2 regions of the Streptomyces sp. NPDC051133 genome follow, and region 1 is predicted to be linked to the other one. Evidence: predicted binding sites of a transcription regulator. Region 1 holds the regulator's gene; the other holds the start of a gene.
What was found. Region 1 encodes HrcA, which represses chaperone genes, less so after heat shock. Its sites were predicted from a motif close to TTNGCACTCNGNNNNNCNGAGTGCNAA; they were not measured.
Positions count from the first base shown of each region.

Region 2: groES (co-chaperone GroES) is a predicted target of HrcA. The motif match lies at 3,958-3,984, and genes of this name have one in related genera.

Region 1 is NZ_JBFBBK010000010.1:121,349-131,611, reverse strand. Features, by position in the region: gene AB0N17_RS13505 (SpoIIE family protein phosphatase) at 1-212, shown strand, start outside; gene hemW (radical SAM family heme chaperone HemW) at 240-1,472, shown strand; partial or broken gene AB0N17_RS13495 (Uma2 family endonuclease) at 1,635-1,835, shown strand; gene AB0N17_RS13490 (DUF3097 domain-containing protein) at 1,813-2,682, opposite strand; gene AB0N17_RS13485 (MBL fold metallo-hydrolase) at 2,717-3,439, opposite strand; gene hrcA (heat-inducible transcriptional repressor HrcA) at 3,613-4,629, shown strand; gene dnaJ (molecular chaperone DnaJ) at 4,630-5,766, shown strand; gene AB0N17_RS13470 (nitronate monooxygenase) at 6,213-7,289, shown strand; gene AB0N17_RS13465 (16S rRNA (uracil(1498)-N(3))-methyltransferase) at 7,286-8,038, shown strand; gene AB0N17_RS13460 (VOC family protein) at 8,059-8,451, shown strand; gene AB0N17_RS13455 (hypothetical protein) at 8,544-9,089, shown strand; gene AB0N17_RS13450 (PDZ domain-containing protein) at 9,199-10,263, shown strand, end outside.
Region 2 is NZ_JBFBBK010000034.1:26,596-33,060, forward strand. Features, by position in the region: gene AB0N17_RS30195 (sigma-70 family RNA polymerase sigma factor) at 1-784, shown strand, start outside; gene AB0N17_RS30200 (class I SAM-dependent methyltransferase) at 806-1,999, opposite strand; gene AB0N17_RS30205 (polysaccharide deacetylase family protein) at 2,090-3,025, shown strand; gene AB0N17_RS30210 (polysaccharide deacetylase family protein) at 3,157-3,900, shown strand; gene groES (co-chaperone GroES) at 4,130-4,438, shown strand; gene groL (chaperonin GroEL) at 4,560-6,185, shown strand; gene AB0N17_RS30225 (DUF3293 domain-containing protein) at 6,323-6,465, opposite strand, start outside.

The sequences.
Region 1 (10,263 bases):
GCGACAGCCTGCTGTGCGTCACCGACGGGGTGACCGAGCGGCGCTCCGGCTCCCGCCAGTTCGACGACGGCGACGGCCTGGCCCGCGCCCTGTCCGGCTGTGCCGGGCTCGGCGCCGAGCTGATCGCGGAAAGGATCCGCCGCATGGTGCACGACTTCGGCGGCGGCCTGCCCGAGGACGACCTGGCCCTGCTGGTGCTGCAGGCGGAGTAACGGCGCCGGTGCTGGACAATGGAGGGCATGCCTTCCGCACTCCCCGACGGCGAGCCCGTCCCCGCCGACGGCGCGCTGCCCGCGCAGGCCCTGGCCGGGGCCGGTGACCGCCCGCTCGGCTTCTACCTGCACGTCCCGTACTGCGCGACCCGCTGCGGCTACTGCGACTTCAACACCTACACCGCGACCGAGCTGCGCGGCACGGGCGGCGTGCTGGCGTCCCGCGACAACTACGCGCAGACCCTGACCGACGAGATCCGCCTGGCGCGGAAGGTCCTGGGCGACGACCCGCGCGAGGTCCGTACGGTCTTCGTCGGCGGCGGCACGCCCACGCTGCTGGCGGCCGACGACCTGGTCCGGATGCTGGGCGCGGTCCGTGACGAGTTCGGCCTGGCACCGGACGCCGAGGTCACCACCGAGGCCAACCCGGAGTCCGTCGACCCCGCCTACCTGGCCACCCTCCGCGCGGGCGGCTTCAACCGGATCTCGTTCGGCATGCAGAGCGCCAGGCAGCACGTGCTCAGGATCCTGGACCGCACCCACACCCCCGGGCGCCCCGAGCGTTGCGTGGCGGAGGCGCGGGCGGCCGGCTTCGAGCACGTCAACCTGGACCTGATCTACGGCACCCCGGGCGAGAGCGACGACGACTGGCGGGCGTCCCTGGAGGCGGCGATCGGCGCGGGGCCGGACCACGTCAGCGCCTACGCGCTCATCGTGGAGGAGGGCACCCGGCTCGCCCACCGCATCCGCCGCGGCGAGGTCCCGATGACCGACGACGACGTGCACGCGGACCGCTATCTGATCGCCGAGGAGACCCTCTCCGCGGCGGGCTTCTCCTGGTACGAGGTCTCCAACTGGGCCACCTCCGAGGCGGCCCGCTGCCTGCACAACGAGCTGTACTGGCGCGGCGCCGACTGGTGGGGCGCCGGCCCCGGCGCGCATTCGCACGTGGGCGGGGTGCGCTGGTGGAACGTCAAGCACCCCGGGGCGTACGCGGCGGCACTGGCGGACGGCCGGTCCCCGGGGGCCGGGCGGGAGCTGCTGACGGACGAGGACCGGCGCGTGGAGCGCGTCCTGCTGGAGCTGCGGCTGCGCGAAGGCGTGCCGCTGTCCCTGCTGAAGGAGGACGGCCTCGCGGCGTCCCGGCGCGCGCTGGCGGACGGACTCCTCCAGGAGGGGCCGTACGGGGAGGGGCGGGCCGTGCTGACGCTGCGCGGGCGGCTGCTGGCGGACGCGGTGGTGCGGGACCTGGTGGACTGATCACTCCGGCGAGCGAATCGCCCCGGGACTCCGGTTCGGTCCCTAACCTGGTTCGTAGGCCGCCGCCGTAACAGCACGGTGGCGGCAACCGGAGGGCTGCGGAGATGACTGCTGTGGACGACCGACCGACGACCGCCAGCATCGTGAAGATCTTCGAGAACTCCCGCCTACCTCATCATCGATCCCGTCATGGGCCAGTGCGTACTGCTCACTGAGCCGACGGGCAATGGAGAGGACGCGGATTACCGGTGCCAGCGGACCACCAAGTTCGGCGACCTTACGCCGCTGGAGCCACTCGGCATCGAACTTGACACCAGCGACTTCGCCCCCTACGAGAAGGTCAGGCCCCACCGCTACCCGTGACGAAGTCGATCAGCTCCTCCACCCGGCCCAGCAGCTCCGGCTCCAGGTCCTTGTAGGAGCCCACCCGCTTCAGGATCGCCTGCCACACCGCCCCGGTGTTCTCCGAAGGCCAGCCCAGCGCCCGGCACACGCCCGTCTTCCAGTCCTGCCCCTTGGGCACCGTCGGCCAGGCGTCGATCCCCAGCGCCGCCGGCTTCACCGCCTGCCAGATGTCGATGTACGGGTGGCCGACCACCAGGGCGTGCTCGCTGGTCACCGCCTCCGCGATCCGCCACTCCTTGGTGCCCGGCACCAAGTGGTCCACCAGGACGCCCAGACGGGCGTCCGGGCCCGGGGCGAAGGACTCCACGATCGACGGCAGGTCGTCCACGCCCTCCAGGTACTCCACGACCACGCCCTCGATGCGCAGGTCGTCGCCCCACACCTTCTCGACCAGCTCGGCGTCGTGCCGACCCTCGACGTAGATGCGGCCGGCGCGGGCCACGCGCGCGCGTGCGCCGGGGACGGCGACCGAGCCGGAGGCCGTCCGGGAGGGGCGGACCGGACCCGCGGACGGCCGTACGAGCGTCACCACGCGGCCCTCCAGGAGGAAGCCGCGCGGTTCCAGCGGGAACACCCGGTGCTTGCCGAAGCGGTCCTCCAGCGTCACCGTGCCCGCCTCGCAGCGGATCACCGCCCCGCAGAACCCGGTGCCGGGCTCCTCCACCACCAGGCCCGGCTCCGCCGCCACCTCGGGTGCGGGTTTCTGCTTCTTCCACGGCGGGGTCAGGTCGGCGGAGTACGTACGAGGGCGCGGGCCCGAAGGGCCCTCGTTGGAAGGGCGGTGGCGGGAGACGGGTGGGCGCATTCGGATGACGATAGGAGAAGCGACGTGGCCGTGCTCACGACACGCCGAACCGCGCCGCCAGGGCGTCCCGTTGCCGCCGTACGAAGGCCGCGTCCACCGCCGCTCCGTGCCCGGGCACGTACAGGGCGTCCGCCCCGCCCAGCGCGAGCAGCCGGTCCAGCGCGTCCGGCCAGCGGGACGGGACCGCGTCCAGGCCCGCCTGGGGCTCGCCCGACTCCTCGACCAGGTCGCCGCAGAACACCACCTCACGGTCCCCGGCGACCAGGACGGCGAGGTCGTGCGGGGTGTGGCCCGGGCCGACGTTGGCCAGCAGCACCTGCCGGCCGCCGCCCAGGTCCAGCGTCCACTCGCCGGAGACCAGGTGCTGCGGCGGGACCAGTGCGTCCACCGCCTCGTCCGCGTCGGCCTCCGGCAGACCGTTGCGGATCGCGTCCCCGCGCAGTTCCGCGCGCTCCGACGCCAGCACCGCGTCCGTCCCCACCGCCGCGTACACCTCGGCCCCGGCGAACGCGGACGCCCCGAAGACATGGTCGAAATGGGGGTGGGTGAGCGCGAGATGGGTCACACGCCCGCCGGCCAGCTCCTGCCCCTGGGCCCGCAGACGCGCTCCCTCGGCCAGACTCGAGCCGGCGTCCACCATGAGTGCCGTACCCTCGCCGAGGACGAGCCCCACCGTGCAGTCCCAGCCGGGCAGCCGGCACCGCCCGACCCCGGCGGCCAGCCGCTCCCATCCCAGGTCTTCCCAAGTCACCGTCATACCGCGACGCTAACGGTACGAGGTGGTACGGAACCGAAGGGGGCGGGACCGACCTTGCCCTGTGTGTACCCGACAGCCGTACACTGGGCGCGGGGAACGCTGGCACTCGCACGGGAAGAGTGCCAGGTGGACGACTCGGACGGACGACGGGACGACGTGCTGGAGGTGCGCGCATGCTGAGTGAACGCAGGCTTCAGGTGCTGCGCGCGATCGTCCAGGACTACGTCGGCACCGAGGAGCCCGTGGGCTCCAAGGCGCTCACGGAACGGCACAGCCTCGGTGTCTCCCCGGCGACCGTCCGCAACGACATGGCGGCCCTGGAGGACGAGGGGTACATCGCGCAGCCGCACACCAGCGCGGGACGCATCCCCACCGACAAGGGCTACCGGCTGTTCGTGGACAAGCTGGCGGGCGTCAAGCCGATGACGGCGCCCGAGCGGCGGGCCATCCAGAACTTCCTGGAGGGCGCCGTCGACCTCGACGACGTCGTGGCGCGGACCGTACGGCTGCTCGCGCAGCTGACCCGGCAGGTCGCCGTGGTGCAGTATCCGTCCCTGACCCGGTCCACCGTGCGGCACGTGGAGCTGCTCGCGCTCGCCCCCGCGCGCGTGATGCTCGTGCTGATCACGGACACCGGCCGGGTCGAGCAGCGGATGGTCGACTGCCCGGCGCCGTTCGGGGACGCCTCGCTCGCGGATCTGCGGGCGCGGTTGAACAGCCGGGTCGCGGGCCGCCGGTTCACGGATGTGCCGAAGCTCGTCGAGGACCTGCCGGAGGCGTTCGATCCGGAGGACCGCGGTACGGTCTCCACGGTGCTCTCCACCCTCCTGGAGACACTCGTCGAGGAGAACGAGGAGCGGCTGATGATCGGCGGCACGGCCAATCTCACCCGCTTCGGGCATGACTTTCCCCTCACGATCCGGCCCGTCCTGGAGGCGCTGGAGGAGCAGGTCGTGCTCCTCAAGCTCCTGGGCGAGGCGAAGGATCCGGGCATGACCGTGCGCATCGGGCACGAGATCGCCCACGAAGGACTCAACTCCACCTCCGTGGTGTCGGTGGGCTACGGTTCGGGCGGCGAGGCGGTTGCCAAGCTCGGCGTGGTCGGACCGACCCGCATGGACTACCCGGGAACGATGGGAGCGGTACGCGCAGTGGCACGGTACGTCGGACAGATCCTGGCGGAGTCGTAAGTGGCCACGGACTACTACGCCGTTCTCGGCGTGCGCCGCGACGCGTCGCAGGATGAGATCAAGAAGGCGTTCCGCCGGCTCGCGCGCGAGCTGCACCCGGACGTCAACCCCGATCCGAAGACCCAGGAGCGGTTCAAGGAGATCAACGCCGCTTACGAGGTGCTGTCGGATCCGCAGAAGAAGCAGGTCTACGACCTCGGCGGCGACCCGCTCTCGCAGGCCGGCGGTGCCGGTGCGGGCGGCTTCGGCGCCGGTGGCTTCGGCAACTTCTCCGACATCATGGACGCGTTCTTCGGTACGGCGTCGCAGCGCGGCCCGCGCTCGCGCACTCGGCGCGGCCAGGACGCGATGATCCGGATCGAGGTCGAGCTGGACGAGGCGGCCTTCGGCACGACCAAGGACATCCAGGTCGACACCGCGGTCGTCTGCAACACCTGCAACGGTGACGGCGCGGCCCCGGGCACGTCCGCCCAGACGTGTGACATGTGCCGTGGCCGCGGTGAGGTCTCGCAGGTCACCCGGTCCTTCCTCGGCCAGGTCATGACCTCGCGCCCCTGCCCCCAGTGCCAGGGCTTCGGCACGGTCGTGCCGACCCCGTGCCCGGAGTGCGCCGGCGACGGCCGGGTCCGTTCCCGCCGCACCCTGACGGTGAAGATCCCGGCCGGTGTGGACAACGGCACGCGGATCCAGCTCGCCGGCGAGGGCGAGGTCGGCCCCGGCGGCGGCCCGGCCGGTGACCTCTACGTCGAGATCCACGAGCTGCCGCATCAGACGTTCCAGCGGCGCGGCGACGACCTGCACTGCACGGTCACCATCCCGATGACCGCGGCGGCCCTCGGCACCAAGGTCCCGCTGGAGACCCTGGACGGCATGGAGGAGGTCGACATCCGGCCCGGCACCCAGTCCGGCCAGTCGATCCCGCTGCACAACCGGGGCGTCACGCATCTGCGCGGCGGCGGCCGGGGCGACCTGATCGTGCACGTGGAGGTCACGACCCCGACGAAGCTCGACCCCGAGCAGGAGCGCCTGCTGCGCGAACTGGCCAAGCTGCGCGGCGAGGAGCGCCCGACGGGCCAGTTCCAGCCGGGGCAGCAGGGGTTGTTCTCGCGGTTGAAGGACGCGTTCAACGGGCGTTGACGCGAGCTGCGGCCTGGCTGGGGGTCCGGGGGTCGGCTCCCGGGCGGGCACGGTCAGCCGGGGTGGCAGGGGTTGTTCTCGCGGTTGGAGGACGCGTTCAACGGGCGTTGACGCGAGCTGCGGCCTGGCTGGGGGTCCGGGGGTCGGCTCCCGGGCGGGCACGGTCAGCCGGGGTGGCAGGGGTTGTTCTCGCGGTTGGAGGACGCGTTCAACGGGCGTTGACGCGAGCTGCGGCCTGGCTGGGGGTCCGGGGGTCGGCTCCCGGGCAGGCACGGTCAGCCGGGGCAGCAGGGGTTGTTCTCGCGGTTGAAGGACGCGTTCAACGGGCGCTGATCCGGCCGGGCGGAAAGGGGCATGGGCGGTGCCGCGGCACCCCCTATGCCCCTGGCCTATGCCGCGGGAAGCCCGGATTCGGACTCTTTCAAAGGACGTGACAACATGCGGTCATGTCCTCCGCGCTGACCGATCTCTTCCCCCACCCGATCGTGCAGGCTCCCATGGCGGGCGGCGGTTCCGTCCCGCAGCTCGCCGCCGCCGTCTCCGAGGCCGGCGGTCTCGGATTCCTCGCCGCCGGTCTCAAGACCGCCGACGGCATGTACCAGGAGATCAAGCAGCTGCGAGGGCTCACCGGCCGCCCCTTCGGCGTGAACGTGTTCATGCCCCAGCCCGAATACGCCGAGTCGGGAGCGGTCGACCTCTACGCCCACCAGCTGGCCGGCGAGGCCGCCTGGTACGACACGGAGCTGGGCGACCCGGACAGCGGGCGGGACGACGGGTACGACGCCAAGCTCGCCGTGCTGCTCGACAACCCGGTGCCGGTGGTCTCCTTCCACTTCGGCGTGCCGAGCCGCGAGGCCCTCGACGCCCTGCGCCGCGCCGGGACCTTCACCCTGGTCACCGCCACCACCGCGGAGGAGGCCCGCGCGGTCGAGCGGGCCGGCGCGGACGCGGTGATCGCCCAGGGCGTGGAGGCCGGCGGCCATCAGGGCACGCACCGGGACATCCCGGAGAACGACGGCTCCGGCATCGGGCTGCTGTCCCTGATCGCGCAGATCAGGGAGGCCGTCGGCATACCGGTCGTCGCCGCCGGCGGTCTCATGCGCGGCAGCCAGATCGCCGCCGTCCTCGCGGCGGGCGCGAGCGCGGCCCAGCTGGGCACCGCCTTCCTCGCCACCCCGGAGTCCGGCGCCCACGCCCTGCACAAGCAGGCACTCACCAACCCCCTGTTCGCGCGCACCGAGTTGACCCGCGCCTTCTCCGGCCGCCCGGCGCGCGGACTGGTCAACCGCTTCCTGCGCGAGCACGGTCCGTACGCCCCCGCCGCGTACCCGGAGATCCACCACCTCACCACTCCGCTGCGCAAGGCCGCCGCCAAGGCCGGGGACGCCCAGGGCATGGCGCTGTGGGCCGGTCAGGGGCACCGGATGGCCCGGGAGCTGCCCGCCGGGCGGCTGGTGGAGGTGCTGGCCGAGGAACTCGACGCCGCCAGGACAGCGTTGTCGGCCGAGGGAGGCCCGAGATGACCGCTCCCGTGTTCCTCGTCGACTCGCTGGAGGGCGTGGGCCCCGGCTCGGTCGTCGACGTCACCGGCCCCGAGGGGCGGCACGCGGTCTCCGTGCGGCGGTTGCAGCCCGGGGAGAACGTGGTGCTCACCGACGGCGACGGCCGGGGGGCGGCCGGGGTCGTCGTCAGCGTGTCGGGCAAGGACCACCTGGTGGTCGAGCCGTTCGAGTTCCCGGTGGAACCCGAGCCCAGCCCCCGTATCACCGTCGTCCAGGCCCTGCCCAAGGGCGACCGGGGCGAGCTGGCCGTGGAGACGATGACGGAGACCGGTGTCGACGCGATCGTGCCCTGGCAGGCCGCCCGCTGCATCACCCAGTGGAAGGGCGACCGGGGCCTGAAGGCGCTCGCCAAGTGGCGGGCCACCGCGCGCGAGGCCGGCAAGCAGTCCCGCCGGCTGCGCTTCCCGGAGGTCGCGGACGCGGCGAGCACCAAGCAGGTCGCCGCGCTTCTCGCCGAAGCCGACTTCGCCGCCGTGCTGCACTCCGACTTCGAGCACACCAGCGTGCCCCTCGCCACCGCCGAACTCCCCGCCCGCGGCGACATCGTGCTGGTCGTCGGCCCCGAGGGCGGCGTCTCCCGCGACGAGCTCGCCCTCTTCGAGGAGGCGGGCGCGAAGGCGTGCGTGCTCGGTCCCACCGTGCTGCGCACATCCACCGCCGGCACCGCCGCCACGGCCCTCCTGCTGGGCCGCACCGGCCGCTGGTCCTGACACACATCTGGGGGAAAGCCATGGAACTCGCCCAAGTGCGGCTCCTCGTCACCGACTTCGCCGCCTGCTACCGCTTCTACGCCGACGTCCTCGGCCTCAAGCCGCAGTCCGGCGCGACCGGGGGACCGTACGAGAAGTTCAGCCCGCACACCGGCTCCGCGGGGATCGCGCTGCAGGACCGGGCGATGATGGCGCAGATCCTGCGGGAGCTGGAGGAGGCCGCCACCGGGCACCGCTCCCTGGTCGTCCTGCGCGTCGACGACCTGGACGCCTACTGCGCGGAGATCACCGCCCGGGGCGCGACGCTGCTGCACGGCCCGGCCCCGATGACCGACCGCATGCGCGTGGCCCACCTCAGGGACCCCGAGGGCAACCTGGTGGAACTCCAGCAGTGGCTGCTGCTGCGCGGCTAGCTTCCCTCCTGCGCCCCTCGGGGACGCCCCGAACGGGTGAGTGGCCGTAAGCGACCTTCCCCGGTGCCGCCGCCGGTGGCACGCTGCCCTGCATGGGGGTTCTGAGAGGGAATCGACGCCGTGTGCAGGTCGTGGCCGCCGCCGGGCTGGTCGTGGTGGCCGGTGGGGCCCTGGTGGCGTGTCAGCCCGGTGATCTCGACACCGTGACCGCCGCCTACACCACCGACACCACCGCGACCGCCAAGCTCAAGCAGCAGCACGTCGACGTCAGTTGGCTCAGCTGCACCGGCGACTGGGGGGACCACGGCCCGGCGGCGAGGACGCCCGCGCCGAGTGAGACCACCGTCGTCTCCGTCGACTGCCAGGGCGAGACCCGGGACCGGCGGAAGATCACCGTCACCGGGAAGGTGACCAAGGCCGTCGACGGCGCCTGCGTACGCGGCGATCTCACGGCCAGGGTCGGCGGCAGGCGGGTGTTCCACGTCGACGGACTCGGCGACTGCGGTGCCACGCCCGGACCGACGTACCGGCCGCCCACGTACGGGCCGGGAGGCGGAAAACCCACCGTGACGGTGACCGTCACCCGGACCCTGTGGTGCAAGGGCGATCCCACCTGCTGGCCCGTCGAAGGCAAGTGACCGCGCGGCGTGTGACGGGAACCGCGAGCGGGGCCCACCGGTCACTGCGTACAGTGACGGGGTGACTCAGGGTGCCGCCTATCTCCGATATCCCCATGTGCACGGCGACTTGGTGACCTTCGCCGCCGAGGACGACGTCTGGCTCGCGCCCCTCGACGGCGGCCGGGCCTGGCGGGTCAGCGCCGACAACACGCCGGTGACCCAGCCCCGGATATCGCCGGACGGGCGGTCCCTCGCCTGGACCTCCACCCGGGACGGCGCACCCGAGGTGCATGTCGCCCCCGTCGACGGCGGCCCCGCCGAGCGGCTGACGTACTGGGGCAACCGCCGCACCGAGGTGCGCGGCTGGACACCCGACGGGCGGGTGCTCGCGCTCGGCGCGCAGGGCCGCCCCACCTTCCGCCACACCTGGGCGCACGCCGTCCCGCTGGACGCCGGGCCGGCCGAGACCCTGCCGTACGGGCCCGTCGGCGCCGTGGCGTTCGGGCCGGCCACCGTGCTGCTGTCCGCGCCGATGGGCCGCGAGGCCGCCCACTGGAAGCGCTACCGGGGCGGCACGGCGGGCAAGCTGTGGATCGACCGCGACGGCGACGGCGCGTTCGTCCGGCTGCACGAGGAGCTCGACGGCAACATCGAGTGCCCGGTGTGGGCGGGCGACCGCATCGCCTTCCTCAGCGACCACGAGGGCACCGGAGCCCTGTACTCCTCCCTCGCCGACGGCTCCGACCTGCGCCGGCACACCCCGCTCGACGGGTTCTACGCCCGGCAGGCGGCCGGCGACGGCAGCCGCGTCGTCTACGGCTCGGCCGGTGAACTGTGGCTGCTGGACGACCTGGAGGGCGCCGAACCGCGCCGGCTGGACGTACGGCTCGGCGGCCCCCGCACGGACCTGCGGCCGCACCCGGTGAACGCCTCCCGCTGGTTCGGCGAGGCTTCCCCCGACCACACCGCCCGCGGCAGCGCCGTGTGCGTGCGCGGTGGTGTCCACTGGGTCACCCACCGCTCGGGACCCGCACGCGCCCTCGCCGCCGTCCCCGGCGTCCGGGCCCGGTCCCCGCGCGCCTTCCGCGCCGAGGGCGAGGAGTGGGTGGTGTGGGTGACGGACGCGGAGGGCGCCGACGCCCTGGAGTTCGCCCCGGCCACCGGCCTCGCCCCCGGCGCGATCCCGCGCCGG
Region 2 (6,465 bases), on a different contig from region 1:
GCGCATCGTCCGCGCCAAGCGCACGCTGGCGAAGAGGAACGTCGCCTTCGAGGTGCCGTACGGCCCCGACCGCGCCGCCCGCCTCGGCTCCGTCCTGGACGTCATCTACCTGGTCTTCAACGAGGGGTACGCGGCCACTGCCGGCGACGACCTGCTGCGCCCCGGCCTGTGCGAGGACGCGCTGCGGCTGGCCCGCGTGCTGTCCGCGCTGATGCCCAAGGAGCCCGAGGTGCACGCCCTGACCTCGCTGCTGGAGTTCCAGGCGTCCCGGTCCGCCGCCCGCACCCGCCCCGACGGCACCCCCGTGCTGCTCAGGGACCAGAACCGGCGCCGCTGGAACCGCATGCTGATCGCCCGCGGCATCCAGGCCCTCGCCCGCGCCGACGCCACGGCCGCGGGCCCGCCCGGCCCGTACGCCCTGCAGGCCGCCATCGCCGCCTGCCACGCGCACGCGTACACCTACGAGGAGACCGACTGGCGCGCCATCGCCACCCTGTACGGCCTGCTGGCGGCGCGCGCGCCGTCCCCGGTGGTCGAGCTGAACCGGGCGGTCGCCGTCTCCATGGCCGAGGGACCGGCGGCGGGCCTGGAGCTGGTGGACGCCCTGGCCGGCGCGCCCGCCCTGCGCGAGTACCACCTGCTGCCCAGCGTCCGCGGCGATCTGCTGGCCCGGCTCGGGCGCACCGCGGAGGCCCGCGAGGAGTTCCTGCGGGCGGCCGCGCTGACCGGCAACGAGAAGGCACGGGCCCTGCTGCTGAGCAGGGCGGACGCGTGCTCCTCGTGACTCCGTCCCCCTCGGTGCCGCTCAGGGCGCTCCACCGGCGGTGGCCGACGGCTCGACGGGGGACCCGATCAGCATGGCCGGGGCTCCCGCGACCCGGGTGAGGAACACGGTCGCCGCGTTCGGCCCCTGAGGCTTCACCTTGCGGCGCAGCTCCTCGGGCTCGACCGCGGAGCCGCGCTTCTTCACGGTCAGCGTGCCGACCTCGCGCTCCCGCAGCAGCGCCTTCAACTTCTTGACGTTGAAGGGCAGATGGTCGGTGATCTCGTAGGCCGAGGCGTACGGCGTGGCCCGCAGCACGTCGGCCGTGACGTACGCGATGGTCGGGTCGACGAGCCCGCCGCCGACCTCCTCGGCCACCTCCGCGACCAGATGCGCGCGGATCACGGCACCGTCGGGCTCGTACAGGTACCGCCCCACCGGCCGGACCCCGGGATCGGGCAGCCCTCGGCCGAGCAGCGTGCGCGGGCCGGGCAGCAGCGTGGCCCGTACGGCCCCCGGCGCCCCGGTCCCGAACCAGAGCACCGCCTCCTTCACGTCCCCGCCGTCGGAGATCCACTCCGCCTCGGCCTCGGCGGGCACGGCCTCGTGCGGGATGCCCGGGGCGATCTTCAGGGCCGCGCGGGGCGCGCCGAGCGCGGCGGCGACCGCCCAGGACAGGGGCGGCGAGTACGCCTCGGGGTCGAAGATCCTGCCGCGTCCGCCGCGCCGCGCCGGGTCCACGAACACCGCGTCGTACCCGGCGGTGGCGACCTCCGTGACGTCCGCCTCCCGGACCTCGATCAGGCCGGCGAGCCCCAGCGCCTCGGCGTTCGCCCGCGCCACCGCCGCCGTCAACGGGTCCCGGTCCACGGCCAGCACCCGGATGCCGGCCCGCGCCAGTTCGATCGCGTCGCCGCCGATCCCGCAGCACAGGTCGGCGACCGAGGTCACCCCCGAGTCCCTCAGCCGGGCCGCCCGGTAGGCCGCCACGCTCGCCCGCGTCGACTGCTCGACCCCGTTCGGCGTGAAGAACATCCGCCCGGCGTCCTCGGCCGCGAACTTCGCCGCCGCCCGCTGCCGCAGCCGGGCCTGGCCGAGCGCGGCCGACACCAGCTCCGCCGGGTGGTCGCGGCGCAGCCGGGTGGCGACGGCCAGCTCCTGTGCGGGCGCGGTGTCGCGGACCTCGTCGAGGAGGGCGCGGCCTTCGGGGGTGAGGAGGAGAGCGAGGTCGTTCACCGGGTCATTGTGGGCCAGTCGGTGGATGGTGCGCCTGTGGCGGCGGTGTCGCCCGGGGTTCGGGGCCGTGGCCTGGGAGGATCCGGCACCATGCGACTAGTACTACAAAATGACAAATACCGGGCACGCTGGGGGGCGGGTGCCGGCGCCCGCGCCCGGAAACTGGCCGTCGGCTGCTGTGCCGCCGCACTGGCCTCCACCGCCCTGCTCTCCGGCTGCGCGGGGGAGGACTCCCGTGCCGGCGCCGCACCCGGACAGGGCGCCCCCGCCCATCCCGGCCCGCACGCCGGGCAGTTGACCGAACACGCCCGCCTGGTCGCCGCGGCCAAGCGCTGGGGGCTGCAACAAGTCCCGCTCACGCCCCCGCCGCCGCCCGCGAAGAAACCGGTCATCACCGCCCGGGCCGGCTTCGAGGTGGACCACCAGGAGGACTGGTACCTGCCCCCGGTCTTCACCACCGTCCCCACCAAGCAGAAGATCGTCTTCCTCACCATCGACGACGGCTCGGAGAAGGACCCCCGGTTCCTGCAGATGATGCGGGAACTGAAGATCCCGTACACCGCCTTCCTCAGCAACTACCTGGTCAAGGACGACTACGGCTACTTCCGCCGGATGCAGTCCTACGGCCACACCCTCAACAACCACACCCTCCACCACCCGTACCTGCCGGGCCTGTCCTACGAGGAGCAGAAGAAGGAGATCTGCGGCATGCAGGACATCATGGAGAAGCAGTTCGGCGAGCGCCCGAAGGTCTTCCGCCCGCCCTACGGCAACTACAACCAGGACACCCTGATCGCCGCCAAGACCTGCGGCATCAAGTACGCGCCGATCTGGAACGAGGAGGTCTTCGTCGACCACTGGGAGTACCGCGAGGACGACCAGAAGCTGCGCCGCGGCGACATCGTCCTCACCCACTTTCGCGGCCGGGACGACTGGAACGGCACGATGGTCGACGACATGCGCCGCTTCCTGGACAAGGTCACGCGCGAGGGCTACGCCGTGGCCCGCCTGGAGGACTACCTGTGACGCCCGGGAGGAGCCGGCCGGGCGGGACGGCACGGGCCGGCTCCGGGCGGCGCTCGCCGCGCGGCCGGGGCCCGGCCGCCGTCCTCGCCGCGACCCTCCTCCTCGCGGGCTGCGCGCAGTCCGTCGACCCCATCGAACGCCTCGGCAAGAAGGCCGCGGAGCAAGTGCACCCGCACGGCCCGTCGCCCGACCAGCCCTACCGCCGCTGGGGGCTGACCGAGCCCCTGCCGCCCCCGCCCCGGCCCCCCGCCCGCGCCCTCGTCCTCACCCCGCACGCGGGCGGCCGGGCGCTGCCCCGCGTCGTCGACCACGTTCCCACCCGTGACCCCGTCGTCTTCCTCACCTACGACGACGGCTCCGAGCAGGATCCCCGCTTCGTCGACATGGTCCGCGAACTGCGGCTCCCCGTCAGCGTGTTCCTCACCGACAGCATCGTCGGCCCCGGCTACGGCCACTTCGGCCGGCTGCGCGCGCTCGGCGCCGGCATCCAGAACCACACCCTCGACCACCGGGCCCTCGCCGGACTTCCGTACGCCGGCCAGCGCGCCGAGATCTGCGGCCAGCAGGACCGGCTCCGCGCCCACTTCGGTGTCCGTCCCCGGCTCTTCCGGCCGCCCTACGGCGCGTACGACGGCACGACGCTGCACGCGGCGGCCGGCTGCGGCATCTCGGCGATCGTCCTGTGGCGCGCCGCCATGACCCCGACCGACCTCGTCTACACCCACGGCGTCCACCACCTGCGCCCCGGCGACATCGTCCTGGTCGGCCCGGACGAGACGTCGGGGCCGACCCTGCGGGAACGCACGGTGCGGGTGCTGCGGGGGGCGCAGCAGAGGGGGCTGACGGTGGGGCGGCTGGAGGACTATCTGAACTGAGCGGCGGCCGGCGGCGGACCCGGCATGGCCCGTCTTCGGCCGACGCGCCGCACGGCATTGGCACTCCGCTTGACCGAGTGCTAATCGCGGTCATAGTCTCGGCTCTGGCACTCACCACCGGAGAGTGCCAACACGCGACGGGCAGGTCCGGCACCCGCGACGACGGATCCACCTGGTCGCCACCTCAGACAGTTAACCCCGTGAGATCTCCGAAGGGGGAGGTCGGATCGTGACGACCACCAGCTCCAAGGTTGCCATCAAGCCGCTCGAGGACCGCATCGTGGTCCAGCCGCTCGACGCCGAGCAGACCACCGCCTCTGGCCTGGTCATCCCGGACACCGCGAAGGAGAAGCCCCAGGAGGGCGCCGTCCTCGCCGTGGGCCCGGGCCGCTTCGAGAACGGCGAGCGTCTTCCGCTCGACGTCAAGGTCGGCGACGTCGTCCTGTACAGCAAGTACGGCGGCACCGAGGTGAAGTACAACGGCGAGGAGTACCTCGTCCTCTCGGCTCGCGACGTGCTCGCGATCATCGAGAAGTAATCACCTCGAGCATTTTCTGCTCTTGAGCTGCGCCCCTGGCCCCCGCGACCGATAACGAAGCCGGGCGCCCGGGGCGCAGTTGTCTTTACTCCCACAGATTTCCGAGAGGGCTTCCGCTGTCATGGCGAAGATTCTGAAGTTCGACGAGGACGCCCGTCGCGCCCTTGAGCGCGGCGTCAACAAGCTGGCCGACACGGTGAAGGTGACGATCGGCCCCAAGGGCCGCAACGTCGTCATCGACAAGAAGTTCGGCGCCCCCACCATCACCAACGACGGTGTCACCATCGCCCGTGAGGTGGAGATCGAGGACCCGTACGAGAACCTCGGCGCCCAGCTGGTGAAGGAGGTGGCGACCAAGACCAACGACATCGCGGGTGACGGCACCACCACCGCCACCGTGCTCGCCCAGGCGCTGGTGCGCGAGGGCCTGAAGAACGTCGCCGCCGGTGCCTCCCCGGCCCTGCTGAAGAAGGGCATCGACGCGGCCGTCGCCGCCGTCTCCGAGGACCTCCTCGCGACCGCCCGCCCGATCGACGAGAAGTCCGACATCGCCGCCGTCGCCGCGCTGTCCGCCCAGGACCAGCAGGTCGGCGAGCTCATCGCCGAGGCGATGGACAAGGTCGGCAAGGACGGTGTCATCACCGTCGAGGAGTCCAACACCTTCGGTCTGGAGCTGGACTTCACCGAGGGCATGGCCTTCGACAAGGGCTACCTGTCGCCGTACTTCGTCACGGACCAGGAGCGCATGGAGGCCGTCCTCGACGACCCGTACATCCTGATCCACCAGGGCAAGATCTCCGCCATCGCGGACCTGCTGCCGCTGCTGGAGAAGGTCATCCAGGCGGGTGCCTCCAAGCCGCTGCTGATCATCGCCGAGGACGTCGAGGGCGAGGCCCTGTCGACCCTGGTCGTCAACAAGATCCGCGGCACCTTCAACGCCGTCGCCGTGAAGGCCCCGGGCTTCGGCGACCGCCGCAAGGCGATGCTGCAGGACATGGCCGTCCTCACCGGCGCCACCGTCATCTCCGAGGAGGTCGGTCTCAAGATCGACCAGGTCGGCATCGACGTGCTCGGCTCCGCCCGCCGCGTCACCGTCACCAAGGACGACACCACGATCGTCGAGGGTGCCGGCAAGTCCGAGGACCTCACCGGCCGCGTCGCGCAGATCAAGGCCGAGATCGAGAACACCGACTCCGACTGGGACCGCGAGAAGCTCCAGGAGCGCCTCGCGAAGCTGGCCGGCGGCGTGTGCGTGATCAAGGTCGGCGCCGCCACCGAGGTGGAGCTGAAGGAGAAGAAGCACCGTCTGGAGGACGCCATCTCCGCGACCCGCGCCGCGGTCGAGGAGGGCATCGTCTCCGGTGGTGGCTCCGCCCTGGTCCACGCCGTCAAGGTCCTCGAGGGCAACCTCGGCAAGACCGGCGACGAGGCCACCGGTGTCGCGGTCGTCCGCCGCGCCGCCGTCGAGCCGCTGCGCTGGATCGCCGAGAACGCCGGCCTGGAGGGCTACGTCATCGTCTCCAAGGTGGCCGAGCTCGAGAAGGGCAACGGCTACAACGCCGCCACCGGCGAGTACGGCGACCTGGTCAAGTCCGGCGTCATCGACCCGGTGAAGGTCACCCGCTCCGCCCTGGAGAACGCCGCCTCCATCGCCTCCCTGCTGCTCACGACCGAGACCCTGGTCGTCGAGAAGAAGGAAGAGGAAGAGCCGGCCGCCGCGGGCCACGGCCACGGCCACGCCCACTGAGCGCAGCGCTGAGCTTCGGCTGAGCTGAGCCGACGGTGCCCAGTTCCCTGCGGGGGACTGGGCACCGTGCGTTGGTGCGGCGCCGTGCCCGGTTGCGGCGGGTGCGCACCGCTCACCGGAACGGTCGCGTACGTCCGTCACCTCGGCCGGGAAGCCGTCGGCCCCGCCCCGTTCGGCCGGTGGACCGGGAAGACGCCTGCCGCAGCGCTCTCGAACGCCGCCCACCCGCTCACCGACGCGGCGCCGGTGCCGCACGCGAGGACACGCCAGGCGCCGGGGG